Regions from separate parts of the Pseudooceanicola aestuariicola genome, predicted to be linked through region 1. Evidence: riboswitches for the same ligand, from Rfam matches in the RefSeq annotation. Region 1 holds a riboswitch; the other holds the start of a gene.
What was found. A riboswitch is a leader RNA that binds a small molecule or an ion and turns the genes downstream of it on or off. The one in region 1 is predicted to bind cobalamin.

Region 1 (14,984 bases):
TTGGACCGGGCTGCGCACCACCCTGACCCCGTCCGAATGGGAAAAGGTCGGCGTACGCCCCCGCTCAGGCCGCTGGCTGTCGAACCAGCCCGCTTCGGTGATCATCCCGCAAGGGCGCAAGGGTCCGGCCTTCCTTGCCTACCCGAACTTCAGCGTCTATTTCGAATGGAATCAAAGCTTTACCTATGTTCTGACCGCCGCCTATTTCGCCACACGTCTGCAGGGCGCACCCGTCTTTAACGCAGGCAACCCGGAACCGGGCCTGTCGGGCGCGCAGATGAAGCAGTTGCAGCAGAAACTGTCGGCACGCGGGTATGACGTGGGCAAGGTCGACGGCATTCTGGGCGCGAACACCCGCGAAGCGGTTCAGGCGATCCAGAAAGAATTGGGCATGCCAGCCGACGCATGGCCCACCGCGGCGCTTTTGAACCGGTTGTAAACGCAAGGGGGCCGCATAGGCCCCCGCGCATCACCGGCGGCGACCATCCCGGGTCAGGCCAAGGTCTTTCAACAGATAATCAGGCAAAGTCTGCAAGGCCCGCGCATCCCTGCGCAGGCGGCGGTATTCGCACATCGCGGCCCAGATCAGAGTGATCAGCGGCGGGTGGGATGTTGTCCGGCGGCGGGGAAGGGCGAAAGGGGGCATGGTCGGTCTCCTGTAAGTGACCCATGCATTCTGCTGCCCCCGCGCCGCGCAATTATCGCAAAATCTCGCACGGCATGATAATATCTCGCAAATTGTCACTCACAATTGCGCAGGCTTCGCAGATCATGAGAAATACATGGACCTAGACAACTTCGACCATCAAATCTTGGACCTCCTGCGCCAAGACGCCCGTCGCACGGGGTCTGAATTGGCCGAAGAGGTCGGATTGTCCCCCGCCGCCTGCCTGCGTCGCCTTCAACGCCTGCGCAAAATCGGCGCGATCGAGCGCGAGATTGCGGTGCTGTCGGCCAAGGTCACCGGCCAGCGCGTCACGCTGATTGTCACGCTGACCCTGCACCGCGGCCGACCTGACATGCGCGCCCGGTTCCGCGACTATTTTGGCAAGCTGCCCGAGGTCAAAAACCTGTACCATGTCACCGGAGAGGACGATCTGGTGCTGACGGTTGAGTGTCGCACGATGGAGGATTACGCCGACTTTGCCGAAAAGCATTTTCGCATGGACGAAATCCGCGGGTACGAGACGACCGTCGTGTTGCAGACGCTGATCTAAGCAAAGACTTAGGCGACCAGCGCTTCGGCCTTTTTCAGGTCGACCGACACAAGCTGGCTGACGCCCTGCTCCTGCATCGTCACGCCGAACAACCGATCCATTCGCGCCATTGTCACCGCGTGGTGCGTGATAATCAGGAACCGCGTGTCAGTGCGGCGGCACATTTCGTCCAACATATCGCAGAACCGGGTGACGTTCGCGTCGTCCAAGGGCGCGTCGACTTCGTCCAGCACGCAGATCGGGGCGGGCGTCACAAGGAACACCGCAAAGATCAGCGCCATGGCGGTCAGGGTCTGTTCACCGCCCGACAGCAGCGACAGGACCGAAAGTTTTTTGCCCGGCGGCTGGCACATGATCTCTAGTCCGGCTTCCAGCGGGTCATCGGATTCCACCAGCACAAGGTTCGCCTCACCCCCGCCGAACAGGTGCCGGAACAACATGCCAAAGTTGCGGTTCACCTGCGCGAATGCCTGCAACAGGCGATCCCGACCTTCGCGATTCAGCCCGGCAATCCCGCTGCGCAGGGTGGCGATGGCTTCGGTCAGGTCGGTCTTTTCGTTGACCAGATTGCCGTGCTCTTCGGCGATTTCCTTGGCGTCTTCTTCGGCGCGCAGGTTCACGGCACCCAGCGCATCGCGCTGCCGACGCAACCGGTTCAGATCGTTTTCAATCGCATCCGAAGGGGGCATCGAAGACACCTCAACCCCAAGGCTTTCCAACAGCTGCTTGGGCGTCATTTCCTGCGCTTCGGCGATCCGTTCGGCCGCGCCCTCAACCGCTTCTTGCGCGGCGTCGACCTTGGCTTCGGCCCGCGCCCGCGCTTCCCGCGCTTCCGACGCCGTGCGTTCAGCATCACGCTCTGCCGCGACGGCTTCGCGCAAAGCGGCTTCGGACAGGGTCAGCGCATTCGTCGCCTCGGCCTTGCGGGCTTCGGCCTTGGCAATCGCGCCGTTCAGGTCTTCGCGTTTGGCGGCCAGCGTCGCGGGCACGTCCTGCGCGGTCTTCAACTCGGCTTCGCTTTCCTCGCGGCGCAGATCAATCTCGGCGATGCGCTTGTCAGCCGACTCCAGCCGCAGCTTCCAGCCGCTCATTTCCTTGACCACTTCCTGTGACCGTCGCACCCGCGCCTCGCCTTCGCGGCGCACTTCGTCATGCGATGCGCGATGCGACATCATGGTGACGCGGGCGGCTTCGACCGCCATCTTGATCTCGTCCACCGTGCCACGGGCCTGATCCAGATCGGGCAGGTCTTTCAACGTACGCTCGGCCTCTTTCAGCTGTTTATGCGCGGCCAGCGCCTCTTCTTCGTAGCGGCTGACCGACAGGCTCAGGTTCTCCAGCTTGCCTTCGGCCATAGAGGCATCTGCCTCGGCCCGGTTCAGCTTGCGCGTGGCTTCGGCCACCAATTGGTCGGCCTGACGCCGGGCATCGCGGGCGCGTTTGTCGGCGTCGGTCAGATCAGCCAGACGCTTCGACAGAACCTCGTGCGCAGACCGCGCGCCATCTGCCTGAGCGGAGGCACGTTCCAATTCCTGCTTTAACTCTTCCAGGCGGTTCATCTGCTGCAACCGCAGGGCGGCGGCGGAGGGCGCGTCCTCGGCCCAGGCGCGATATCCGTCCCAACGCCACAGGTCGCCTTCGATCGATACCAACCGCTGACCGGGCTTCAAGAGCGGCTGCAAACGCACCGCATCATCTGCATCGATCAACCCGACCTGAGAAATCCGGCGGCGCAGAACCTCTGGCACTGTCACGACCTCGGCCAAGGGCATCACGCCCGATGGCAGGTCGTTGGTCGACGCGTACTGCGGCAGCGACACCCAGCCCGACGGGCCGTCCTCATCCACTACAGGGGCGCGCAGATCATCGGCCAGCGCGGCGCCCAAGGCTTTTTCATAGCCAGACGACACGCGCACATCATCCAGAACCTGACCACCTTCGGCCGCCTCACGCTGCACCAGCTTGGCCAATGCGGTGGTTTCGGCCTGCAATGCATTGACCTCACCCTGCGCAGAGGAAAACGCGGCCCGCGCTTCGGCTTCGCGCACTTGGGTGTCGGCGCGGGCGGCTTCGGCCTGCGCCAGCGTTTCTTCGGCGTTGGTGGATGTCTTTTGCGCTGTAGTCAGCTGCGCCTCGGCCGCTTTGCGATCCTCGGCGGCCTGCGTCAGAACCTTCCGGGCCTGCGCCACGGCGTGCTGCGCCTTTTCACCTTCGGATTCGATCCGCGCGACGTTGCGCAGGCTGTCGTCGTACATCCGCTGTGCCGACTGATGCCGCGCGGCCAAGCGGGCCACATCTTCGGTCAGGGTCGACAGATCGTCTTCGCGCTGCGCCAGAACGGCCCCGGCCTGCCGCGCAATCTCGGCCAGTTCGGCCAGTTTGCCCTCGTGACCTTCGCTGGCCTTGGCCAGTTCCTTCTGTTCCCATTCCAGCCGCTGAATCGTTTCGCCCGCATCGCGATTCAGGCCCAGTTCCCGTTCCCGGTCCTTAATCAGCTGTTCGATCCGCGCCTTCAGCGTGGCGATGGTCTCCACCGCGCGGGCCTCATCCTCGGCCAAGGCGTCGCGTTCGACCTGTAGGCGTTGCAGGATTGCCCCGGCGATAGCTTCCTCTTCGCGCTTGGGCGGCAACGCCTCTTCGGCCACGACCCGCGCCTGAGAGGCTTTGACTGCCGCCGCCTCTGCCTGCGCGGCCGCGGTGACCTGCGCCTTCAGGCCCTCTTTCGCCGCCGCCCGCGCTTCGTCCGCCTCATTCCAGCGGCGATACAGCAACATACCTTCAGCCCGGCGCAGATCAGCCCCGATCGACCGATAGCGCTGCGCCTGCCGCGACTGGCGTTCCAGCGTCGCCAACTGCTGGCTCAGCGTTTCGATCACGTCATCGACGCGGGTCAGGTTCTGTTCCGCGCCTTTCAGCTTCAACTCGGCCTCGTGCCGCCGTTGATACAGGCCCGAAATCCCCGCCGCTTCTTCCAGAATACGGCGGCGCGACTTGGGCTTGGCATTAATCAACTCGGCAATCTGACCCTGACGCACCAGCGCAGGGGATTGCGACCCGGTCGAGGCATCGGCGAACAGCATCTGCACATCGCGCGCCCGCACGTCCTTGCCGTTGGTTTTGTAGGCTGACCCAACATCCCGTGTGATCCGCCGCACGATTTCCAACTGATCACTATCGTTGAACCCCGCCGGCGCCAACCGTTCCGAATTGTCCATGGTCAGGCAGACTTCGGCAAAGTTCCGGGCCGGGCGCGACGATGCCCCGGCAAAGATCACGTCTTCCATCCCGCCGCCGCGCATGGCGGTGGGGCGGTTTTCGCCCATGACCCAGCGCAACGCTTCCAGCAGATTGGATTTGCCGCAACCGTTCGGCCCCACCACGCCCGTCAGACCATCATGGATCAACAGCTCTGTCGGATCGACAAAGCTTTTGAAGCCTGTGAGTCTGAGTTTGGAAAAGCGCAACAGCGACACCTTGAACGATTCTGATCCATTCAGGGTGACGCAGGACAACGCGCTGAGTCAACGTCGCCGCAGCCAAATATGGAGGCTGCGGCGATGATATCCACAAGATATTGGTAATGCGCACCCCCAAAAGGGCACGCACCAGACAGATCAGCTGTCGGTATTCGCCGGGGCGAGGCGCACCAACTGACCGTCTTCGAAATCGGTCACGGCAAGGATCGATCCGTCGCTATCGACGGCCAGATCCCGCACGCGGCCCAGATCGGGGGCCAGACGCTCTTCGCCGGTCACAACGCCATCTTCCATCTCAAGACGGACGATCCCGCCGGGATACAAGGACGAGATAAACAGATCGCCGTTCCAGTCGCCAAAGGCCTCGGCCTCGTAGACCATCATGCCAGCGGGCGCGATGACCGGGTCCCAGAAATAGACCGGCTGCTCCATCCCGTCCTGCTGCGAAATCCCGGTGCCAATCGCGTCACCGCTATACTGCTCACCATAGGAAATCACCGGCCAGCCGTAGTTCTTGCCAGCCTCGGTCAGGTTCAATTCGTCCCCGCCCTTGGGGCCATGTTCGATGGTCCACAGCTGGTCGCCCATCATCCAAGCGCCCTGAATGTTGCGGTGGCCATAGCTGAAGATTTCGTCCATCGCGCTGTCGTCGCCGACGAAGGGGTTATCCTCGGGGATAGACCCGTCCAGATTGATCCGCACGACTTTGCCGAAGTGATTGTCCAGATCCTGCGCCATCACGCGATATTCCTGCGTGAAATGTTCGCCGGTCGTCACGAAAGCATGGCCGTTGCCATCAAACACGATGCGGGACCCAAAGTGCATTGGCGCATCCACTGCGGGCGATTGGACAAAGATATCCTCGGCATCGGTGATCTCGGTCAGATCCTCGCTCAGCACGCCGCGACCGGCTGCAGTGGCATAGTTGCCGTCAACCGGCTTGGCATAGGTCCAATAGATCATGCGATCGTCGGCAAAATTCGGGCCCAAGGCCACGTCCAGCAGACCACCCTGTTCCGCCACTGCAATCTCGGGCAGGCCGCTGATCGGATCGGACATCGTGCCATCCGCCGCGATATGGCGCAGGTTGCCCGCGCGTTCGGTTACCAGATAGCCGCCGTCATTCGGCAGAACCTCGATCCCCCAGGGATGCACAAGGCCGCCTGCAACGGTGGTGCGCTCCACCTGCACGTCAGAGCTGAGCAGCTCGGCCCGGAACTGGTTTTCCATGGCAGGTTCAAAATCTGTGTTCCGCTCACCCCAGCTGTGGGTGGATTGGCCCAGAACAGGCGCGGCGGCAAGAATGGCAACACTTGAAAACAATGCGATACGAGAGGTCATGTCGTTCCTTTTGCGATGATGGATTTGTCACCCAACGCACCGATCCCACGGCGGTTTCATCACGAATGTTTCAAGGCCCCGCCCTTGACCCCAATTTGCTTGACCTAAGGCGCGTCCCGCCGCAAACACGACGCGATACGGTTCCCCAGCAGGATGCGACCCATCCGGGGATAATCGGGAATGCGGACAGGACGACCTAACCAAGGGTCCTTAGCCGCAGCCGCCCCCGCGACTGTAAAGCGGTAGCAGGTCTGACAGACGCCACTGGGCAGCCCTTGGGCACCCGGGAAGGCAAAGACCCGCAGCGACCGCCAGCCAGGAGACCGGCCGTAGCCCATGGACCCAACCCGCTGTCGGGGATGACAGCGAAGGAGAGACAAAATGCCTGCCAAGATACCCGCCACCGTCGTCACCGGATTCCTCGGCGCCGGAAAAACCACCATGATCCGCCACATGCTGCAGAACGCGAACGGCAAACGGATCGCGCTGATCATCAACGAATTCGGCGACCTTGGCGTAGATGGTGACATCCTGCGCGGCTGCGGCGATGAAACCTGCCGCGAAGAAGACATCATGGAGCTGTCGAACGGCTGCATCTGCTGCACCGTGGCCGACGACTTCATCCCGACGATGGAAAAGCTGCTGGACCGCGACGACGCGCCCGACCACATCGTGATCGAAACCTCTGGTCTGGCTCTGCCGCAACCGCTGGTCCGCGCCTTCAACTGGCCCGGTATCTCGACCCGCGTCACCGTGGACGGTGTGGTCACGGTCGTCGACGGCCCCGCGCATCACGCGGGCACCTTTGCCCATGACGTGGCGGCCGTGGACGCACAGCGCGCCAAGGACGAAAACCTCGACCATGAAACGCCCCTGTCAGAGCTTTTCGAAGATCAGCTAGCCTGCGCCGACATGATCGTGGTGAACAAATCCGACCTGATGGACACGACCGCCCTGACCACAACCACCCAGACGCTGACCGACGCGGTCCGCCCCGGCGTGCGCATCGTGCAGGCGTCGATGGGCGCCCTCCCGACCGAGGTGCTGCTGGGTCTGGAAACCGCCGCGGAATCCGACATGGAGGCCCGGCACGAGGTGCACCACCATCATCACCACGACGATGACGAAGACGACGATCACCACCACGATCATGAACACGAACACGGCCATGACGAGTTTGAATCCTTCGTCGTCACCCGTGGCGAAATCACCGACGCCAAGGCCTTTACCGAACAGGTCGCGGAAACCATCCGCACCCACGGCATCCTGCGCCTCAAAGGCTTTGCCGCCGTGGAAGGCAAACCCATGCGCCTGACCCTGCAGGCCGTCGGCCCCCGGATCGACACCTACTTCGACCAGCCCTTCGGCAGCGCTGCCCGCGAAACCCGGCTGGTCGTCATCGGTCAGACCGGCCTTGATCGTGCCGCCATCGAAAAGGCGCTCGCCGCATAACGGAGGCCCCCATGATCATCGTCGAACCCGGCAACCCGCTGGACCCGGTGCCCTCGGCCCTGCTGGACGCGAGCCAATCTTTGATGCGGCGGCTCTTCAACCCCGAGGAAAACCATTTCCTCAGCCACGAGGCGCTGGCCCAGCCCGACGTCCGGTTCTTCATCGCGCGCGACGGGTCTGAAACCCTTGGCTGCGCGGCGCTGAAAATCTGCGACGGCTACGGAGAGGTCAAAAGCTTCTTCGTCACCGACGCCGCCCGTGGCCGTGGCATCGGCGCCGCACTGGTCCGCCAGATCGAAGACACCGCCCGCGCCGAAGGCCTGACCCTGCTGCGCCTTGAAACGGCCGAGTTGCTGGACGCCGCCATTCGCCTTTACGACCGCCACGGCTTTGCCCGCCGCGGCCCGTTCGGCGATTACTCGGAAAACGGTACCTCGGTCTTCATGGAAAAGAAAACGGCCGAATAGTTGGGCGCCAGTCTATCGCTTGCTGTCAGGCGTTCGTTTAACTGGGACCCAAGTCGAACCCGACTTAGACGTGGGCGGCAACTGCCGATTATCGGCAACCGTGGCGAAGTTGTTAGTCTGACCCCCTCTTGGTCCCTGCTCGCGGTAGATACCTCCGTTTTTTCCGGTAGTTTGACCGGGTCGCAATCCTTTAGCCATTCTGGCCTCCTTAGGTTCGTTGATGCTCAACGGCGTCACCTTAACACATCCACCTCCGACCACGAAGTACATTAAGAGAACAAAAGCGGACATTAAATAAACATGCATCTTCTCGCCGCCACCCCCGGACGTATCGACGACAACGAAGCGGTCGATCTGCAACAGACGCCCGCCGATCTGGTGGTGATCTCTGCCGCCGACACGGAACTCGCCGCCCTGTCCCACGCCCGCACGGTGATGGACGACGCACCGTCCCTGCGGCTGGCCAACATGATGAACCTGCAGCACCCGCTGTCGGTGGACCTGCATCTGGACGACACGGCGACGAAATCCAAATTGGTGATCGCTCGCATCCTCGGCGGCGCGGCCTATTGGAAATACGGGCTGGAACAATACGCCGCCCGGCTACGCGAAGCGGGCGTGCCCTTCGCCGCCCTGCCTGGTGACGACAAACCCGACGCTGACCTGCGCAGCCTCTCGACCGTGGCAGAGGATGACTACACCGCTCTCTGGCAAGCCTTGGTCGAAGGCGGGCCAGAAAACGCCCAGACCTTCCTGACCCACGCCAAGGCGATGATCGACGGCACTGACCGTCCCGCGCCCGCGAAACCGCTGCTGAAGGCCGGGCTCTACTGGCCCGGCGCGACTGACCCAGACCTTGCGATGCTGCAACAGGTCTGGTCCCCCGACGCGCCCACCGTCCCGATCATCTTCTACCGCGCGCTGCTGCAAGCGGGCGACCTTGGCCCCGTGAACCGCCTGACCAAAACGCTTCTGCGCGCCGGTATGAACCCCCTGCCCGTCTACGTCGCATCGCTGAAAGACCCGGTCTCTGCCGCGACCCTCGATCACCTCTTCACCGAAACAACGCCCGAACTGATCCTGAACCTGACCAGCTTTGCCGTCGGATCGCCCCACGGCGACGACACCGGACAGAACCCGCTGACCGCGCCTTCGGCCAACCAAAGCCCGGTGTTTCAGGTCGTTCTGTCCGCCACCTCCGAAGAGGTCTGGTCCGACACCCTCACCGGCCTCTCGGCCCGCGATATCGCCATGAACGTGGCCCTGCCCGAGGTCGATGGCCGCATCCTGTCCCGCGCCGTCGCGTTTAAGGGCGAAACCCACTTTGACGAGGCCACCCAATGCCCCATCGCGGGCTGGCAGACCCGTGGCGACCGCATCGATTTTGTCACCAAGCTCGCCGCCAACTGGACCCGCCTGCGCCGGACAGAAACCAAAGACCGCCGCGCCGCGATCATCCTTGCGAACTATCCCAACAAGGACGGACGGCTGGCCAATGGCGTCGGCCTAGACACCCCCGCCGCCACGGTTCATGCCCTCAACCTGCTGGCGGACCAAGGCTACACCGTCGAAAACCGCCCCGCCGACAGCGACGCGCTGATGGCCGAGATAACCTCTGGCCCCACCAACTACCTGACTGATCGCACCGACCGCGAGGGCGGCACATTCCTGCCCCTCGACACCTATCTTGACCACTTCAACGCCCTGCCTTGGGACGTGAAGGAACAGATCACCAGCCAATGGGGCAAACCCGAAGACGACCCTTTCGTCACGACGCTCGCCCCCGACGACGCCTCTTTCAGCTTGATGGAAATATCCCCCCCGGAGGGTCGGCCGGCCACAGGCACCAAAGGCTTCAAACTCTCGCTACACCCCCACGGCAACGTCATGGTCGGCGTCCAGCCCGCCCGCGGCTACAACATCGACCCGGAGGAAACCTACCACTCCCCCGACCTCGCCCCGCCGCACAATTACCTCGCCTTCTACATCGCGCTGCGGGAAGTCTGGGGGGCCCACGCACTGATCCACATGGGCAAACACGGCAACCTTGAATGGCTGCCCGGCAAGGCCATCGCCCTGTCGGAAACCTGCATCCCCGAGGCGGTCCTTGGCCCCGTCCCACACATCTACCCCTTCATCGTCAACGACCCCGGCGAAGGCACCCAAGCCAAGCGCCGCGCGCAGGCGGTGATCATCGACCACCTGACCCCGCCCCTGACCCGCGCCGAAAGCTACGGGCCGCTGCGCGATCTCGAAGCTCTGGTCGACGAATACTACGAGGCCGCAGGCGTCGATCCCCGTCGGATTGAGCATCTGCGCAAGGAGATCCTGTCGCTGACTTCAGTTTCCGGCGTCGACCAAGACGCGGGTTTTACGGGCGATGAAGAAACCGATCTCGCCAAGCTCGACGCATGGCTGTGTGACCTGAAAGAGGCGCAGATCCGCGACGGTCTGCACATCTTCGGCCAGTCCCCTGAAGGGCGTTTGTTCCGAGACCTCCTGATCGCCCTCACCCGCATCCCACGCGGCGATGGCAAGGGGCAGGACGCCTCTCTGCCCCGCGCCTTGGCCGCGGACCTAGGGCTGGAGTTCGACCCGCTCGATTGCGACATGGCCGCCACATGGGACGGCCCGAAGCCAGAGGCGCTGGCTTCACTGTCCGACGACACATGGCGGACGGCTGGGGATACGGTTGAAAGGCTGGAACTGCTGGCGATCAAGCTGATGGAGGGCCTCGGAACAAAGGACAGCGCCGACCCGCGGCATGGCGCAGATGCGCCGCCCCAGGGGGGCGGGTCGGCGCAGTCCGGTTCGCTGCGCGCTCCGGACGGGACGGACCTCATCGGCCCCGCCTCCGCCGCCGTCCTCACCCACATCCGCGACGTGATCGCCCCGACGCTCAAAGCCTGCGGGCCGGACGAAGGCACGGGCCTCCTTACCGCGCTTGGCGGGCACTTCGTCGCCCCGGCGCCGTCCGGCGCACCGACCCGTGGCCGCCTCGATACGCTCCCCACAGGCCGCAACTTTTTCAGCGTCGATAGCCGCGCCGTGCCAACGCCCACCGCCTGGAAACTAGGATGGAAATCCGCCAACCTTCTGATCGACCGCCACCTGCAGGACCACGGCGATTATCCCCGCACGATGCTGCTAACCGCTTGGGGCACCGCCAACATGCGCACCGGGGGCGATGACATCGCCCAGGCGCTGGCCCTGATGGGCGTGAAGCCAAAATGGGACGCCGCCAACCGCCGCGTCACCGGGTTCGAGATCATCCCTGACACCGCCCTTGGCCGGCCCCGGGTGGACGTGACCCTTCGCATCTCTGGCTTCTTCCGCGACGCCTTCCCGCAACTGATTGCCCTGTTCGACAGCGCCGCCCGCGCCGTGCAGGACATGGACGAACCCGACGACATCAACCCCGCAGCGGCCCGCACCCGTGCGGGCGAGGCGACGCACCGGATCTACGGCTCCAAACCCGGAGCCTACGGCGCGGGGCTACAGGCGATGATCGACGAAAAGCTGTGGAACGACACCGCCGATCTGGCCGAGGCGTATCTGTCCTGGGGCTCTTACGCCTACGGTGCCAAGACCGAAGGCGAGGCCGACCGCGCGGGCTTGGCCCAACGCCTGACCCAGACCGAAGCGATCGTTCAGAACCAAGACAACCGTGAACACGACCTGCTGGACAGCGACGATTACTACCAGTTCGAAGGCGGTGCCTCGGCTGCGGTTCAACACCTGCAAGGCGCGGCACGACCAATCTATCACAACGACCATTCCCGGCCCGAACGCCCCGTGATCCGCACGCTGGACGAAGAGATTGCGCGGGTCCTGCGATCCCGGGTCGTGAACCCCAAGTGGATCGATGGGGTGAAACGCCACGGCTACAAAGGCGGGTTCGAAATCGCCGCAACGGTCGATTACCTTTTCGCCTTTGCCGCCACGACCGGAGCGGTCAAGAACCACCACTTCGATCTGGTCGAACAAATGTTCCTTGAAGACGACGAGACCCGCCAGTTCATCGCCGATCACAACCCATCCGCGCTGGAAGAAATCGCCGAGCGTTTGCAAGAAGCCATCGACCGCAACATGTGGACCCCGCGCTCCAACTCTGCTCGTGCGCGGATCGAAGGGTTGCGGCGGCAATGACCCCGCAGCCCAAACGCCTGTCTGCTGACGACGACCTAAGCCCGGTGCTGGCCCTGCTGAACCGCGCCTTCGCCTACATGGAGGGCCGAATCGATCCGCCGTCGTCGCTGACCCGGATGACGCTGGACGACCTGCGCAGCGACGCCGCAGGGAAAGAGCTTTGGGTCATTCCCGGCGAGGACCTTACCCCGCTGGCCTGTGTGATCCTGACGCCGAAACCGGACCACCTTTACATCGGCAAACTGGCGGTCAATGCCAGCGCACGGGGACAGGGCCTTTCGCGCATTCTGATCAACCATGCCGAAGATCGCGCCCGGGCTCTTGGGCTGCCCGCGTTGCAGTTACAGACCCGGGTGGAGCTGGCGGACAATCACGCGACCTTCCAGCGGATGGGTTTCACCCAGATCGGCGCCACGGCGCATGAAGGTTTTGACCGCCCGACATCCCTGACCTTCGCGCGTCCGGTCCCTGAACTCAGCTAACCGCAGCGGCGCACCACAGGCATGCGATACCCGCGCCTTCCCTTCAGAACAGCATCGACCTCGCACGCGTCGACCGGCGCGGCGGCACAGGACAACCGCCCCACCAAAACCGCCGCGTCCCCGGCCATGTCTGTCACGCGGCACCCGGTGACCAGCTGCATGGCAATTGCGGCCCGCCCGGCCAAAGGCCCGATCCGGGGGGCAAACTGGCTGTTGACCCTTACCGCCTGCGCCTGATCGCCACTGCGATAGACCTGAAAGCGACTGCCTTCGACCACGACGTCGGACGACACCGCCCCCCGAAAGCCCGAGGTCGGCGCGGCACAGCCAGCCAGCAACACAAGAAATAATAAACGCCCCATGCCTTCAGCAGACCACAGCCATGGTTAACAAGACGTGAACCCCGAGACGACAAATCAGGTGCGACACCCTGTCCCTTCATATTCTGATTTTGGAATAATATAAACATTCCATCTTTTGAATGCGTATAGGGAATCACGAATATGTCTATCCAGTCACGCCCCGCAGACAGCTATAACCCGCTCTACTTCCTCGCCTCGGTCGGGGCGGGTGGTCTGGCTGTCACCTTCTTCATGTACCTGTTCTTCTGGGTTCCCCATCCCGGCCAGCCTGTCCCGGTCTTCGAAGACATCATGGCCGCTTGGGCCAAGGGCAACCCGGCCCAACAGATTGCCATCGTGATCGCCATGGCTGGCATCGCCTTCTTCGCCTTTCTCAACATCAAGGCGCTGATCTGGAACCTGTCCCGCTTTGCCGCGTGGTCCAAGACCGAGGCCTACACCAAACTGCGCACGACCAACGCCGAAGCCACGCTGATGGCCCGTCCGCTGGCGCTGGCGATGTCGGTGAACGCGCTTTTCATCGTGGGTCTGGTCTTCGTGCCGAAGCTCTGGACGATTGTGGAATACCTGTTTCCCGCAGCCGTGGTGGCCTTCATCCTGATCGGCATCCTCGCCTTCCGTGAAATCGGTCGCTATCTGGGTCGCATCCTGTCCAGCGGTGGGGCCTTTGATATGACCCAGCACAACAGCTTTGGTCAGCTTCTGCCCGCCTTCGCCTTTGCCATGACCGGCGTCGGCCTTGCCGCCCCTGCCGCCATGTCGCACTCCACCCAAACCGTCGGCGCAGCAATCGTCCTGTCGACCTTCTTCGGCACCGCCGCACTGGTCTATGCCGTGATCGCGCTGATGACCGCCATGTCCTCGATGTTGCACCACGGCACCGCGAAAGAGGCCGCGCCGACCCTCATGATCGTCGTTCCGCTAATGACCATCCTTGGCATCCTGCTGATGCGGCAGGACCACGCGCTGCATTTGACCTTTAACGCGCATACCAACGCCGGTGACACGATGGTCTTTCTTGCGCAGTTCATCAGCGTTCAGGTGCTGTTCCTGCTTCTGGGTCTGACGGTGATGACCAAACAGGGCTACTTCAAGGATTTCGTCTTCGGCTCCAAAACCTCGGCGGGCTCCTACGCTCTGGTCTGCCCCGGCGTTGCCTTCAACGTCCTGATGTTCTTCTTCGTGCACAAAGGTCTGGTGGCCGCTGGCGTGGTCGATAAGTTCTCTCTGGTCTACTGGGCGCTGATCGCCGTGGCGCTTGCGTCCCAAGCCGCGATGATCGCACTGGTCATCCGCCTGAACCGCCAGCACTTTGGTCAGGCCAAAGCCATTGCGGCGGTCCCCGCCGAATGAGCTTCCCTTCCCTGCGACCTGAAAGGGCGGCCTGCCTTGGCCGCCCTTTCTCTTGCTACGCCCCCCGGCCCACGCTACGCCTGTTGTCCAAACAGGAGGCCAAAGATGACCCAAGACCCCGACCGCCACGCCGAGAAGATGGCCAAGAAAAAAGCCGCGCGTGACAAGATCATGGCGACCAAGACCGATCAAAAAGGCCTGGTGATCGTCCATACCGGCAAGGGCAAAGGCAAAAGCTCTGCGGCCTTCGGGATGATCTTCCGTTGCATCGCCCATGACATGCAGTGCGCCGTCGTCCAGTTCATCAAAGGCGGCATGTCCACTGGCGAACGCGATCTGATCGTGTCGAAGTTTTCGGACACCTGCGCCTTTCACACCATGGGCGAAGGCTTCACCTGGGAAACCCAGGACCGCACCCGCGATACCGAAATGGCCCAAGCCGCTTGGGAAAAGGCCAAAGAGCTGATCCGCGACCCCGCTAACAAGATGGTTCTGCTGGACGAAATCAACATCGCCCTGCGCTATGACTACATCGACATCAACGAGGTGACAGAGTTCCTGACGACCGAAAAGCCCGAGATGACTCATGTCGTGCTGACCGGTCGGAACGCCAAGGAAGAGTTGATCGAAGTCGCGGATCTGGTGACCGAGATGGAGCTGATCAAGCACCCCTTCCGCTCGGGCA
Region 2 (14,984 bases), on a different contig from region 1:
TGGAAGCGCTCGACCTGCAGAAAGAGATCGTCAAGGTTCACACCATCTTTGGTGGTAAGAACCCGCACCCGAACTGGCTGGTCGGTGGGGTCCCCTGCCCGATCAACGTCCATTCGACCGGGGCTGTCGGCGCGATCAACATGGAGCGTCTGAACCTTGTGTCCTCGATCATCGACAAGTGTGACGAGTTCAACAAGAACGTCTATATCCCGGACGTGAAGGCGATCGGCGGGTTCTACAAGAACTGGCTTTATGGTGGCGGTCTGTCGTCCAAGGCCTGCTTGGCCTATGGCGATATTCCGGAAAACCCCAACGACTTCTCGCCTGAACAGCTACACCTGCCCCGCGGCGCAATCATCGACGGCAACCTCAACGAGGTGCACGAAGTCGATGTGCGCGATCCGGAACAGGTTCAGGAGTTCGTCGATCATTCGTGGTACGACTACGGCGAGCCGGGCAAAGGTCTGCACCCCTGGGACGGCGTCACCGATCCCAAGTTCGAACTGGGCCCGAACGCCAAGGGCACCAAGACGAACATCAAGGAACTGGACGAAGCAGCCAAGTATTCCTGGATCAAAGCGCCGCGCTGGCGGGGTAACGCGATGGAGGTTGGTCCTCTGGCGCGCTACATCGTGGGCTACGCGCAGGGTCACGAAGACATCAAGAACCAGGTCGATGGCCTGCTGCGGGACATGAACCTGCCGGTGACGGCGCTGTTCTCGACCCTTGGCCGGACGGCTGCCCGGGCGCTTGAATCCGAATACTGCGGACGTCTGCAGAAGCACTTCTTCGACAAGCTGGTCACCAACATCAAGAACGGTGACGAAACCACGGCGAACGTCGAAAAGTGGGATCCCTCGACCTGGCCGAAAGAAGCCAAGGGCGTTGGCATGACCGAAGCGCCGCGCGGTGCCTTGGGTCACTGGATCAAGATCAAAGACGGCCGGATCGAGAACTACCAGTGCGTGGTTCCCACCACATGGAACGGGTCGCCCCGTGACACGGCGGGCAACATCGGGGCCTTTGAGGCGTCGCTGATGAACACGCCGATGGAACGTCCGGACGAGCCGGTCGAAATCCTGCGCACGCTGCACAGCTTCGATCCGTGTCTGGCCTGTTCGACCCACGTCATGTCGCCGGACGGCGAGGAACTGACCGAAGTCAAGGTCCGCTGAGGGAGGAGAGACCCATGAAACGCATTGCAATCGCATCCCTGTCGATCACCCCGGGCGCCGCATTGGCGCACGGGATCCACGCCCCGGTGCCTGACCACACGGTTGCGCATCTGGGTCCGATCGTCGGGCTGGCGGTCATCCTGATCGCCGCAGCCGTCGCATGGCGGGGCGTGCGGGGATGAGCGATCAGTCCTTCACCCACCTGACGGGCGACGCGACGGATGCCGACCGTCGCACCGTCACCCGGCGCACCAGCGTCTATGTCTACGAGGCGCCCGTGCGCCTGTGGCACTGGATCAACGCCTTGGCGATCATCACCCTGATCGTCACGGGCTGGTTCATCGGATCGCCTCCCCCGTCGATGCAGATCGACGAGGCCACGTTTCAGTTCGTCTTTGGTTACATCCGCTTTGCACACTTCGCGGCGGGCATGATCATGACCGTGGGCTTCTTCGGCCGCATCTACTGGGCTTTCGTGGGCAATTCCCACGCCCGGCAGATGTTCTACGTGCCGGTTCACAAGAAGTCGTGGTGGAAAGAAGTCATCCACGAAATCAAGTGGTACGCCTTCCTTGAGAAGACGCCCAAGAAGTACGTGGGTCACAACCCGCTGGCTCAGGTCGCCATGTTCTTTTTCATGACGATCGGCATGGTCTTTATGATCGTTACAGGCCTGACGCTATATGCCGAAGGTACCGGGGCCGGGTCGTTCTTTGACGTGATCTTTGGGCCGCTGCGTGACTGGATTGGCAACAGCCAGATCATCCACACGCTGCACCACATGGGCATGTATTTCATCCTGATCTTCATGATGATCCACATCTATGCCGCGATCCGCGAAGACATCATGTCGCGCCAGTCGATGGTCTCGACCATGATCTCGGGCCACCGGACCTTCAAGGACGACGATCTGGAGTGATTTAAGCACCTATCACTTTGCTAAGGGCGGCCTTCGGGTCGCCCTTTTTCTTGGCGTTAGCAAAGGGCCAAGTGGTTAGAGGAGTGACTCGTTTGCACCTTGGGTGGTTGATCCGGTGTGTGGCATGTGAAAACTTACTTTCCATATTTAATTAAGGGTGGCATCAAGGCGACCACCTAAAGTCACAAACCAAACTCACAATTAATCGATTTATATAGCAATATCATTGCCTTATCGAAAATTCGCATACGATGGTATCCCGCCATCCACCCCACCCCGGAACCCGCTAATCTGGCAACCACCCCGCCGGGAAGAGGAGCCCGGCCAGGCAACAGGAGGACCAGATGGGCGGGAAAGCTCTTATCCTTGGTATTGGTAACGTGCTCTGGGCCGACGAAGGCTTTGGCGTGCGCTGTGTCGAAGAAATGGCGCGGACGCTGGCCTATGGGCCAGAGGTGCAAATCCTAGATGGCGGGACGCAGGGGCTATATCTGCTGCCCTTCTTGGAAGAGGCCAACATGATGGTCGTCTTCGACGCCGTCGATTACGGGCTGGAGCCCGGCACGATGAAAATCGTCGAAGGCGATGATGTGCCCGCCTTCATGGGCGCGAAGAAAATGTCGCTGCACCAGACCGGGTTTCAGGACGTCATCGCGACCGCCCAGTTGATGGGCCACTGCCCCGAAGAGATTATGCTGGTCGGCGTGCAGCCGGTCGAGTTGGAAGATTACGGCGGGGGCCTGCGCGACAAGACGGCGGCGCAGATCGCGCCCGTCATTCAGGTCGCCCGCGACTGGCTGGCCGCCCGTGGCATTCACGCAACCGAAGGCCAGACCCCGACCAACGATTTGGCCGACGTGTCCCTGATGCGCGAAAATTACGAAGGCAACCGCCCCAGCGAAGAAGACGCCTGTCGCACCGGCGACGACCGCTTCTTCCCGACCGAGGTCGCCTGATGTGCGTCGGTGTGCCCATGAAGGTTCTGTCGACCGATGGCATCGCGGCACTGGCCACAGACGGCACCCGTGAAGAGCTGATCGACCTGTCGCTGGTCGGTGACGTTGCGCCGGGCACGTGGATCCTGACCTTTCTGGGCGCCGCCCGCGAAGTCATCACGGAAACCGACGCCCACCTGATCACCGAAGCGCTGAACAGCCTGCGCGACATCATGGCTGGCGGCGACGGCGGCGATGCTTTCGCTGACATCGAGGCCCGCGGGCCTCAGCTTCCCCCTCACCTCGCCGCGGCCCAAGCCGCTGGCAAAACCACCGCTTAAGGAGCCGACATGACCCACCCTCTTGTCGATCGTCTTACCACGGAATTCGGCTGGCCCCGCATCGACGATGCCGTCAGCTTTGACGACTGGATCAACCGCCCCGGCGTGCATGTGGCCTTTGTGCCCGGAGACGCCAAGCGCAACCTTGAGACGCCCGACGTGGCCGTTGTGCTGCCGGAATTGCAAATGGCATTTCAGCGCGCGTTTGACTGCTGCGTCGTGGGCGATGCCATTGAATCGGCCGTGCGCGAAGCGTCGAGCGTTCTGAAGACCCCATCGCTGGTCTTTTTCCGCGATGGCGAATGCCTTGGCGGGATCGCCAAGGTGCGTGACTGGGATGATTACATGGCCCGCATTCCGCGCTTTCTGGCGCAACCCGCGGCTGCTGAATAACGGAGGATACGATGCAGAACTTTCACATGCCCCCCACCGGTTACGGCCCCGGATCCCAGACCAGCGAAGATGGGCAAGAGCTGGAATACATGCAGATGCCCGAGGATATGCGCACCTACACGACGCATATCCCCATGGCGGAAAATGTACCGGCCGAGGCACTGGACTTTCTGACCCAGCTTGCTGATGCCTGTGACCGCGTCGCCGCCGGTGGCCCTGTTGAACGGTTTGATCTGAAACCCCTGCCGGATGAGGCGCGCGCCGTTGTCGCCGAAAGCCTTGGCGAAGGCGAAGTGGCTATGAAGATCCGCGGCATTCCCGCCGTGCGCGTGCAGGAATCCGTCTTCGCAGGTGTCTGGACGCTGTCCGGTGCCGGGGTCGAGGCCGTCGAAGTGGGTCAGGTGCCCGCCGATGCCATCGCCCGCGCGTTCGAGCCATACAAACCCGCCACCAGCGACAAGCCCGGACCGGGCGTGGTGAACGCGCCGGCCCTGCTGAACGAGCTGGCCGACAAATCCGCGCAAGAGGGCGCCGATCTGCACGTCATCAACCTGACGCTGCTGCCGCATACCGAAGAGGATCTGGCGTGGCTGGCGAACCGTCTGGGCGAAGGCTCTGTCGATATTCTGTCGCGTGGCTATGGCAACTGCCGCGTCACCGCGACCTGCCTGCCGCGCACGTGGCACGTGCAGTTCTTCAACTCGACCGATCAGCTCATCCTCGACACCTACGAGGTCACCAAGATGCCCGAGGTCGCCATCGCGGCGCACGAAGACCTGACCGACAGCGGCGACCGCATCCGCGAAGTGATCGAGGCCATCCGATGAGCGTCGCAACCTTCGAAGGGTCCTACCTTGGTGCGCAGGACAAGATCAGCCCGCTGGCGATCATGGAGTGCAAGGTCTGCTGGACACCCTACGACCCGGCCGAAGGCGACGACATTCGCCAGATCGACCCCGGTACGCCCTTTACTGCCCTGCCCGACGACTGGACCTGCCCGACCTGTTCGGCCCCGGCGGAACAGTTCATGGTGCTGGAAGACCCCGGTGCCGAGGCCATGCAGGAAGCCAAGCGGGTCGAGGCCGTCACTGCCAAGCTGGTGGACGAGTTCAACGAGATCTGGCATTCGAAAATGCGTGACGTGCCCTTGGTGAACAAGGCGCTGCGCATCGAAGCGATCGGGTTTCAGGCGTGGAATGGCCAGATCCTCGGCGTGCTTGTCTCGCCTTGGTTCATGAACCTGATCCTGTTGCCCGATGGCGAAGAATGGGATCTGGTCACCGGTGCCAAGGAACACATCGCGTTCCCGTCGGGCGAGTATGAGTTCATCCACAACACGCGCGACACGATCGGCGGCTACAAGGCCTGTTCGCTTTTCTCGCCGATGCATGACTTTACCCGTCAGAAGGACGCGACCGATGTGGCGCGTGCCGTGATGGGCGCGCTGTTTGACGAAGCGAACAAGGCCGAAACCGACCGCGCCGCCGACATCCGTCAGGCCCGTGAGGCAGAGCTGGCCGCGCAAGAGGCCGCAGAGGCCGACGCCGCCAAGGCAGACGAAGACGACGTGCCGGTGCTGGACGCCAAACCCACGCGCCGCGCCTTCCTGACCGCGGGCATGGCCGATGCCCCTGTGACCGAAACCCCGTTGGACGCCGCCGAATGACACTGACCGCCACCCCATCCGCCGCCCTGCGCGCGACCAAAGCCCCGGCCCTGCCGGTGGCCCGTCTGGTCGTGGGCAAGCCCGTGGACGAGGTGGCGGCGCTGTTGCCCCGGCTGTTTTCGCTGTGCCGCGCGGCGCAGAAGGCGGCCGTGGATGGCGCCTTGGGTCGCACGGTTGATAGCGATGGGATCGGGCAGGAAATCCTGCGCGACCACCTTTTGAAGCTTTGCGTCACATGGCCCAACCTGCTGGGCCTTGGCGCACGTCCTTTGCCGATTGCGGCACAGGACTGGAACACCGCCGCCCAACCTCAACTCCCTGTCGGACGGGCGTCGGGTCAGGGCGTGGCAGAGGCATTGTTCGGCCCTAGACGAACCGCCCCCGCCACGCCCGCAGATTTCACCGCATTCATGAATTCAGACATCGGGGCCGCGCCGGTTCTGTCGCGCATCGCCCAGTGTTTCGCCCCGCATGAGGCTTGCGCGAATGCGCTGCCCGCCGTCACCATGGCGACGATCTGGGCGGATACCCCGTCGGAGAACTCAACCGCATCCCGTCACATCGACCACCCGGTCATGCGGATGATCGAAGCGCGGCACGGGCGCGGGCCACTGTGGCGCGCGGTGGCGCGGCTGTACGATGTGGACATGGTCATCCACGGCACCCTACCCGAATGCGATCTTGGCACACCCGGTCAGGCGATGGTGCCCGCGACGCGCGGCGTTTATGCTGTGCGCCTCGAAACCGATGGCGATACCGTGACCCACCTGACCCGCGTCACCCCGACCGACAGCCTTTTGGCACGCGATGGCATTCTGGACCGCAGCATTGCGTCCCTGCCTGCGACCAAGGCCGGGCTGGCGCCTTTGATGATGGATATTCTCGACCCCTGTTCGCCCGTGCGGCTGGAGGCCTACAATGCATGAGATGTCCCTGTGCGAAGGCATCCGCCGCGTGGTGGATCAGGCCTCGGCCGCCGATGACATCAGCCGCGTGACCCGCGTCCGGGTCGAGATCGGCAAATTCGCGGGCGTCGAGAAAAAGGCCCTGAGTTTCGCCTGGGACATCGTCATGCGCGGGTCCAAGGCCGAAGGGGCCGAGCTGGAGATGATCGACCTGCCGGGGCGCGCGCTGTGCTACGACTGCGTCGAAGAGGTCGAGATCGAAGAACGCCTGTCCCCCTGCCCCAAGTGCGGCGGTGGCAAGCTGCTGCCTCAGGGCGGCGACGAAATGCAGATCAAGGATATGGAGGTGGTCTGATGTGTACCGTTTGCGGATGCGGAGATGGACAGGTGGTAATTGAGGGCGGGGGTCACAGCCATGACCATGGGCACTCCCATGACCACCATCATCATGACCACGATCACGATCACGGGCACGGGCACGCCTGTGGCCACGACCATAGCCACGACCACCCAGATCATTCCCACGCCCCCCATCACGGGCAGGACATCCATTTCGGCCAAGGCCCCGCTGGCACCGAAGTGCCGGGGATGAGCCAGGAACGCCTGATCGAGATTGAAACCGGCATTCTGTCTCAGAACGACCGCTACGCTCAGATCAACCGGGATCGGCTGGCGGGCATGGGGGCTTACGCTGTAAACCTCGTGTCCTCTCCGGGCTCGGGCAAGACGACCCTGCTGTGTGCCACCATCCGCGCGATGCAAGGCCCGGTGGCCGTGATCGAGGGCGACCAGCAGACCACAAATGATGCGGACCGTATCCGCGAAACCGGGGCGCCGGCCATTCAGGTCAACACCGGCAAGGGCTGCCATCTGGATGGCCACATGGTCGGTCACGCGCTGGACCATCTGAACCTTGGCGACGAAACAACCGTGTTTATCGAAAACGTCGGCAACCTTGTCTGCCCCGCCGCCTTTGATCTGGGCGAAGACTGCAAGGTCGCGATCCTGTCGGTGACCGAGGGCGAAGATAAACCTCTGAAATACCCCGATATGTTCACCGCCTCGCGCCTTGCGATCCTGAACAAGGTCGATCTGGCCCCCTATTGCGACGTCGACCTTGATCTGTATGAGGCGAACCTAAAACGCGTTAACCCCGGCATCGAGGTCATCCGCGTTTCGGCCCGCAAGGGCGAAGGTCTCGACCAGTGGATCGGCTGGCTGCAGACGCAGGCGCAGGCCAAGCGCATGACGAAGGCCGCGGAATAATGGCCCAGTCACTTCCCACCATCCTCGTCGTCGATGACGAGCCGCATTCCGTCGCCGCGATGCGCATGGCGCTAGAGGACGATTTCCACGTTCTCGAAGCCAATGACGCGGCGCAGGCGTGGCGGATGATGGAAGAGCACTGGGTGCAGGTCGTCATCTCGGACCAGCGGATGCCGGGCAAGACAGGCATCGAACTGCTGACCGAAGTGCGCGACCGCTGGCCCGATACGGTGCGGATCATCGTGACGGGCTACACCGAAAGCGGCGATATGATTCAGGCCATCAACGAGGCCGGGATCTATCAGTTCATCACCAAACCATGGCACCCCGATCAACTGCTGATGGCCGTCAAGAATGCCGCGCGCCTTTTTGATCTGGCCCGTGACCATGAACGCATGTCGCTGGAAATGCGCTACCTTGGCACTGCAGCCTCGGCCCGGACCGAAGAACGCCGCCGCGTTCTGCAGGCGGGGCTGGGCTTTGACAAGGTGCTGCGCGGGGCCAATTCGTCGCTGAATGCGACGATTGCACAGGCCCGCCATTTCGCCAGCTTTGACGTGCCTGTTCTTATCACGGGCGAACCGGGGACCGGCAAAACCGATCTGGCGCGGGCGATCCACTATGGATCACTTCGGGCGGATCGGGCGTTTTACGAAATCAACTGCGCGGGCCTCGGGGACGAGGCGCTGGCGGCCGAGCTGTTCGGTGCCAAGCGCGGCGCCCTACCGGGCCTGGCGCAATCGCGCACCGGCCTGCTGCAAAAGGCCGACCGGGGCACGATCTTTCTGAACGGGATCGACAGCCTGTCGCCCACGATGCAGATGGCCGTGCTGCGGGTCGTGACCGAAGGCGCGTTCCAGCCCTTTGGCGCGCATGAGGTCATGACCACCAACACCCGGATCATCGCGGGCGCGCATCGTGATCTGCGGGGCCGCGTGGCGGACGGACGGTTCCGCACCGACCTCTATTACGCGCTGCAGGTGACCGAACTGACCATGCCGCCCCTGCGCAATCGCGGCACCGACATTGCCTTGCTAGCCGAGACCTATCTGTCCGAAGCCGCCAAGGAACACGCCAAGGTCGCCCGCGGCATCGCGCCCGACGCCATCGCCTTTCTGGAATCCTATGACTGGCCCGGCAACCTGCCCGAATTGCGCAACGAAATCACCCGTATGCTGATCTTGGCGCAGGACGTGACACTGGGGGCCGACGTGATTTCCCGCCACATCCTGCAAGCCCGCGACCCGCAGGGCGAAAGCAACGGATATGTGCCTGATTTCAGCCAGTTGGAAGGCACCCTTAAAGAGCGTGTCGAGATCATGGAGATGCGGATACTGGGCGAAACGCTCACCCGGTTGAAGTGGAACAAATCCCGCGCGGCGGCCGAACTTGGCCTGTCCCGCGTAGGGCTGCGGGCCAAGCTGGACCGCTATGGCATCGAACCCGCCGCATCCATCGCAGAGGAGGATTAACCCATGTGCCTAGGCATTCCCGGCCAGATCACGGCCATCACGGATGAGGCCCGCCAGATGGGCATGGCCGAGGTATCCGGCGTGAAGCGCGAGGTCTCGCTGGCCCCCGTCGCCGACCGCCCCTTGGCGCAGTTGGTGGGCGAATGGGTGTTGATCCATGTCGGTTTCGCCATGGCGGTGATCGACGAACAGGAAGCCGCCGACACGCTAGAGGCGCTGCGCGATCTGGGGGAAGCCCAGGAAGCGCTGGAAGCCATGGCAGAGGGCGCGAAAGCCTTGGAGGGGGCGCAATGAGATACGTTGAGGAATTCCGCGACCCCAAGGCCGCCAAGGGCGTGCTGGCGGCGATTGCCCGCGTGGCGGATGAGATTGGCGCAACGGCCGATAGCCCCGTGCGCGTGATGGAGATTTGTGGCGGACACACCCATGCGATCTTTCGCTATGGGCTCGACAAGCTGGTGCACGAGGGGATCGAGTTTATCCACGGCCCCGGCTGCCCGGTCTGCGTGCTGCCCATGGCCCGCGTCGATGAATGCGTTGAGATTGCCGAACGCGAGGGCGTGATCTTTACTACCTTTGGCGATGCGATGCGCGTTCCCGGGACCAAGGGGTCGCTGTTGCAGGCCAAGTCGCGCGGCGCGGATGTACGCACGGTCTATTCGCCCTTGGACGCGTTGGAACTCGCCCGCCGGAACCCGGAGCGCGAGGTCGTGTTCTTTGGCCTTGGGTTCGAAACCACGACGCCGTCGACCGCGCTGACAATCCAACAGGCAGCGCGCGATGGGGTCACGAACTTCAGCGTCTTTTGCAACCACATCACCGTGCCACCGCCGCTGAAGGCGCTGCTGGATGATCCGCATATGCTGCTGGACGGATTTGTCGGCCCCGGCCATGTGTCCATGGTGATCGGCACGCATCCTTATGATTTCATTGCCGAAGATTACGGCAAGCCCTTGGTCGTCGCCGGGTTCGAACCTTTGGACCTGCTGCAATCGGTGCTGATGGTGCTGGAACAGATCCGCGATGGTCGGGCCGTGATCGAAAACCAGTATGGTCGCGTGGTGCCGGAGCACGGCAACCCGGTGTCTCTGGCTGCGATTGCGGATGTTTATGAGCCGCGCCCCAGTTTCGAATGGCGCGGTCTGGGTGAGATTGATGCCAGCGGGTTGCGCATCCGCGACGCCTATCTGGCGTGGGATGCCGAGACAAAGTTCGGCATCGGTTATGCCGCCGACGGGGGCCGTGCGCCTGTGCCAGAGCCTGAGGGCTGCGCCTGCGGGTCAGTCATGACAGGCCGGATGAAGCCGACGCAATGCCCCCAGTTCGGGCTGGGCTGTACGCCAGACACGCCCTTGGGCGCGCTGATGGTCAGTTCCGAAGGCGCCTGCGCGGCCTACTGGACCTACGGCGGCGCGCGCCGGGTCGAGGCGGCAGAGTAATTTGGCTGGCTGCGGGGGATATCATGTCTCTGGCCCTGTCTCGGGGCGACCAACCCCGGGACGCGCCCCGTCGCCCCGGAAGGGGATTGCGCAGCAATCGCCCGAGAGGGGGCCTCCCCCCGGGAGGGCGCACAGGCGATGCCGTTAACCGCTCAGCCGACCCATAATGCTTTTGAGATAAAGCGATGACCACATGCGAAGCGATGCGCCCACCCAGGGTCGGGCGCGTCCCTAAACGCCAAAAGAAACGGTGACACCATGAACGCCCCCAGCCCAAAACCGTCCCGCCTGCGTGACACTCGCGTGACCCTTGCCCATGGCGGCGGTGGGCGCGCGATGCGTGACCTGATCGAAGAGGTGTTCACGGATGTCTTCGCCCCGCCGGGTCACGAAGATCAGGCGCGTCTGATGACGGATGCGCTGCAAGAACCCGGCGCGCAGCTGGCGTTTACGACGGACAGCTTCGTCGTGACCCCGGTCGAGTTTCCGGGCGGTGACATCGGCACGCTGGCCATCTGCGGCACGGTCAACGATCTGGCCGTCGGCGGGGCCAAGCCGCTGTGGCTCTCGGCCAGTTTCATCATCGAAGAAGGCACCGAGATTGCGCTGCTGCGCCGCATCGTGGCCTCGATGCAGCGCGAAGCCGAGGCGGCGGGCGTGAGGATTGTGACCGGCGACACCAAAGTCGTGGGCAAAGGATCCTGCGATCAGGTGTTCATCACCACGGCGGGCGTCGGTGTCATTGCGCCCGGCACCGATTTAAAGGCCGAAAACATCCGCCCCGGTGACGTGGCCATCGTGAACGGCGTGCTGGGCGATCACGGCGCAACGATCTTGGCCGCGCGGGGTGATCTGGCCCTGTCCGCGCCTTTGGAGTCCGATTGCCAGCCGCTGAACCACCTGATGGACGCGGTGATCAAAGCCGCGCCGTCGACACGTGCCGCACGGGACGCCACACGCGGGGGCCTCGCGTCTTCGCTGAACGAAATGGCCGAAGCTGCGGGCGTGACGGTAGAGCTGGACGAAACCCTGTTGCCGCTGCGGGATGAGGTGAAGGGGATGTGCGAAATCCTTGGCCTCGATCCCCTGTATTTGGCGAACGAGGGCACTCTGGTCCTGTTCGTGGCCGAAAGCGAAGCCGAGGCCGCACTGGCCGCCATGCGCGCCCTGCCCTCGGGGCGCGAGGCAAGGATCATCGGCAAAGCGGTGGACAAGGGCCGCGTTCCGGTTGTGCTGCGGTCGGCCTTTGGCGGTCAACGCATCGTCGATATGCTGGTGGGCGAACAGCTGCCGCGTATCTGCTAAGCTGCCGTATCAAATCCACCTGTCCCAATCGCGCCGATTGACACGGCCTGCCCGATTGCCCATTACGGGGATGTGAACGGTTCTGTCGCGTGCAACATCACGCGGCAGGAGCAAAAGGGAATACGGTGAGGCGTACCCATCAGGGACCAAAACCGTAGCTGCCCCCGCAACTGTAAGCGGAGAGTGCGACCGACGATGCCACTGAGACCCCTTCGGGGCTATCGGGAAGGCCGGTCAGCGCGAAGACCCGCGAGCCAGGAGACCTGCCGTCACAGGATCGGGAAACCGATCTTACCCAACCGGACGCCGGGGTGAGCGTCTGGCTCGGCAGGTCCAAAATGACCCCCTGAGTCCAGCATCCCGTCTGTCCTTTCATCCGTGGGCCCGCCCACTTGCTTGAGAGGCATGACATGACACTAAACGGACCACTGCTGGCAGCCTTTGCCGCACTTGTCCCCCTTTCTGCGCAGGCGCATTTCGTGCTGCCCTATGCAGACAACGTTCAGATCGACCGCCCGGGGGATCTGCCCCTTGCGCTGGTCTTCTGGCACCCGTTTGAAAACGGCCATGTGATGGATATGGAGGTGCCGCACGGCTTCTACATGATCCACAATGGCGACCGGATCGATCTGGCCGACCGGCTAGAGGCCACGCCGTTCCAAGGCGCCCAGAACACTGGCGCCGGGTTTCGTGCTACGCTGCCTGTCAAACGATCGGGCGATTATGTGCTGGTGACGGAACCCGTGCCCTATCTGGAACCCAGCGAAGATAAATACATCCAGCAGTTCACCAAGGTCGTGTTCAACCGCAACGGGTTGCCCACTGACTGGGCCGACCCCGTTGGCCTGCCGACGGAAATCCTGCCGCTGGTGAAACCCTACAACGTCCTCGCCGGGTCGACCTTTTCGGGTCAGGTACTGCGCAATGGCGCGCCCGCTGCCGGGATCGAGATCGAAGTCGAATATGTCGCCGCCGTCCCCGATCTGGACAGCTTTGCGGCCAAACCCCCTACCGTCGGCCCGATGCCGGGGGGCGCAGTCGTCGTCGTCACGGATGCCAATGGCTATTTCAGCTTTGGCGTTCCGCGCGCGGGCTGGTGGGGCTTTGCCGCTTTGGGCTCGGGTCCCGTGACGGAACATGACGGCAAAGAGCTTAGCCAGGACGCCGTGTTCTGGATCCGCGCCTACGGGATGGAATAGCCCATGCATATCGTGGACGGAGCGCTGTCGAACCCGGTCGTCCTTGGCGGCGCGGTTTTGGCCGTGGGCGGCATTGCGATGGGCCTACGCCAGATGACGCTGGAACGGATCCCGGCGACGGGCATCCTGTCGGCCAGCTTTTTCGTCGCATCGCTGATCCATGTGCCAATCGGGCCGTCTTCGGTTCATCTGGTGCTGAACGGTCTGGCCGGGCTGGTGCTGGGATGGGCGGCCTTTCCCGCGCTGTTCGTCGGGCTGCTGTTGCAGGCGGTGTTCTTCGGCTTCGGCGGTCTGACCGTGCTGGGGATCAACACGCTGAACATCGCGGGGCCAGCGGTTCTGGCCTGGCTGATCTTTGGTCGCATGGTCGAACGTGGATCGCCCATGTCGGGCGCTGTCTGGGCGGGCATCGGCGGGGCCTTTGCCATCGCCGCGACGACCCTTGGCGTGGCGTTTTCACTGGTCCTGACGGGGGAAGAATTCCTGCCCGCGGCCCGGCTGGTGTTTTTTGCCCATATCCCCATCATGGTGATCGAGGCGCTTTTGACCGGCGCGGCTGTGCTGTTGATCCGCAAGGTGCGCCCGGACCTCTTTACTGCGGCCAAGGGGGTAACGCTATGATGCGGCCCGGTGTCTTGGCCCTGATGCTGTCCATGGCCCCGCTGCCCGCGCTGGCGCATAAGGTCATCTTTGGCGTCTTCCCCTCGGGCGACGCGATTGAAGGAGAGCTGGGGTTTTCCAACGGCGACATGGCTGTTGGAGCCGTGATCGAGGTCTATGACACTTCCGGCACCAAACTGGGGGACGCAACGACCGACGGTGACGGTTTCTTTCTATACACGCCGCAATCCCCCGTGGCGCATCAGTTCCGCGCCGATCTGGGCGCGGGCCATGTGGCCGAGGCGGTGATGCCCGCAGACGAGGTTGCCGCCATCCTTGGCGTGGCCAAGATCGACCCGCCCGCCCCTGCCGCGACCGCCGCAGCAACAGCGCCTTCGGTCATCGTCGCGTCGCTTTCCGACGCTGACCGGGCCGAGATCGCGACTATCGTCCGGGACGAGATGCGCCCCCTGCGGCGCGAAATCGCCGCCTACAAGGAAAAGAACGATCTGCAGACGATCCTTGGCGGGCTGGGCTATATCGCCGGGCTGTTCGGACTGGGCTTTTACATCGCCGCACGGCGCAGATTGGCAGGCTGATCCATGACCTACCGTATGACATCCGACGACACGGCCGATGTGCGGTTTACCCGCTGGCGGATCATTGATCTGGACCCCCGGATGCGCATCGTTCTGGCGGCGACCTTTGCATTGGTGGTCGTCGCGCTATCGGACCTGATGGCGCTGACGCTGGCGGTGCTGGTCGCGGTGGCGCTGCTGCCGCTGTCGGGCCTGCCCGCGAAACAGACGCTAAAGCGGATGGCTGGCATGGATGGGTTCATCATCTTCATGCTGCTTCTGATGCCGTTTTCCGTGCCCGGCACGCCGATGTTCACCGTCTTTGGCTTTGCCGCGTCATGGGAAGGTCTGTGGCAGGCCGTGGAAATCACCCTGACCGCCAACGCCGTGATCCTTGCGCTAATGTGCCTTGTCGGGTCGATGGAGCCGGTGACGATGGGCCATGCCTTGCACGCGCTGAAGGTGCCGGATCGTCTGGTGCAGCTGTTGATGTTTACCATCCGCTATATCGAGGTGCTGCGCGAAGAATACCTGCGTCTGCGCGCCGCGATGCGGGTGCGTGGGTTCCGGCCGGGGACCAATTGGCACACCTATCGCAGCTTTGGCTATCTGGTGGGCATCCTGCTGGTGCGGTCTCTGGAACGGTCAGAACGTATCCTTGGCGCGATGAAGTGTCGTGGCTTTACAGGCCGGTTCGTGCTGCTAGAACGGTTCCGTATGGGTGAACGGGACTGGATGTTCGCCGCCTTCATCATTGCCGCGCTGGTCATTTTGATCATGGTTCAGTTCCG

Region 2: it holds a riboswitch for cobalamin, as region 1 does, so the genes downstream of both, ACI3GR_RS05470 (DUF4198 domain-containing protein) here and cobW (cobalamin biosynthesis protein CobW) in region 1, are expected to answer to the same signal.

What each region holds. Positions count from the first base shown of each region.
Region 1 covers NZ_JBJGSF010000002.1:664,629-679,612, reverse strand. Annotated here, with positions in the region: gene ACI3GR_RS11275 (lytic murein transglycosylase) at 1-439, shown strand, start outside; gene ACI3GR_RS11270 (YjiS-like domain-containing protein) at 470-646, opposite strand; gene ACI3GR_RS11265 (Lrp/AsnC family transcriptional regulator) at 783-1,217, shown strand; gene smc (chromosome segregation protein SMC) at 1,226-4,681, opposite strand; gene ACI3GR_RS11255 (PQQ-dependent sugar dehydrogenase) at 4,832-6,034, opposite strand; cobalamin riboswitch at 6,156-6,380, shown strand; gene cobW (cobalamin biosynthesis protein CobW) at 6,416-7,486, shown strand; gene ACI3GR_RS11245 (GNAT family N-acetyltransferase) at 7,498-7,953, shown strand; gene cobN (cobaltochelatase subunit CobN) at 8,254-12,102, shown strand; gene ACI3GR_RS11235 (GNAT family N-acetyltransferase) at 12,099-12,584, shown strand; gene ACI3GR_RS11230 (hypothetical protein) at 12,581-12,946, opposite strand; gene ACI3GR_RS11225 (TsoY family (seleno)protein) at 13,088-14,299, shown strand; gene cobO (cob(I)yrinic acid a,c-diamide adenosyltransferase) at 14,405-14,984, shown strand, end outside.
Region 2 covers NZ_JBJGSF010000001.1:1,207,080-1,222,063, reverse strand. Annotated here, with positions in the region: gene ACI3GR_RS05545 (nickel-dependent hydrogenase large subunit) at 1-1,175, shown strand, start outside; gene ACI3GR_RS05540 (hypothetical protein) at 1,190-1,357, shown strand; gene cybH (Ni/Fe-hydrogenase, b-type cytochrome subunit) at 1,354-2,094, shown strand; gene ACI3GR_RS05530 (HyaD/HybD family hydrogenase maturation endopeptidase) at 2,439-3,050, shown strand; gene ACI3GR_RS05525 (HypC/HybG/HupF family hydrogenase formation chaperone) at 3,050-3,370, shown strand; gene ACI3GR_RS05520 (thioredoxin domain-containing protein) at 3,380-3,763, shown strand; gene ACI3GR_RS05515 (hydrogenase expression/formation protein) at 3,775-4,590, shown strand; gene hybE ([NiFe]-hydrogenase assembly chaperone HybE) at 4,587-5,429, shown strand; gene ACI3GR_RS05505 (hydrogenase expression/formation protein HupK) at 5,426-6,355, shown strand; gene hypA (hydrogenase maturation nickel metallochaperone HypA) at 6,348-6,689, shown strand; gene hypB (hydrogenase nickel incorporation protein HypB) at 6,689-7,600, shown strand; gene ACI3GR_RS05490 (sigma-54-dependent transcriptional regulator) at 7,600-9,072, shown strand; gene hypC (HypC/HybG/HupF family hydrogenase formation chaperone) at 9,076-9,366, shown strand; gene hypD (hydrogenase formation protein HypD) at 9,363-10,511, shown strand; gene hypE (hydrogenase expression/formation protein HypE) at 10,770-11,816, shown strand; cobalamin riboswitch at 11,877-12,102, shown strand; gene ACI3GR_RS05470 (DUF4198 domain-containing protein) at 12,227-13,015, shown strand; gene cbiM (cobalt transporter CbiM) at 13,019-13,636, shown strand; gene ACI3GR_RS05460 (NikL family nickel/cobalt ECF transporter subunit) at 13,636-14,214, shown strand; gene cbiQ (cobalt ECF transporter T component CbiQ) at 14,218-14,984, shown strand, end outside.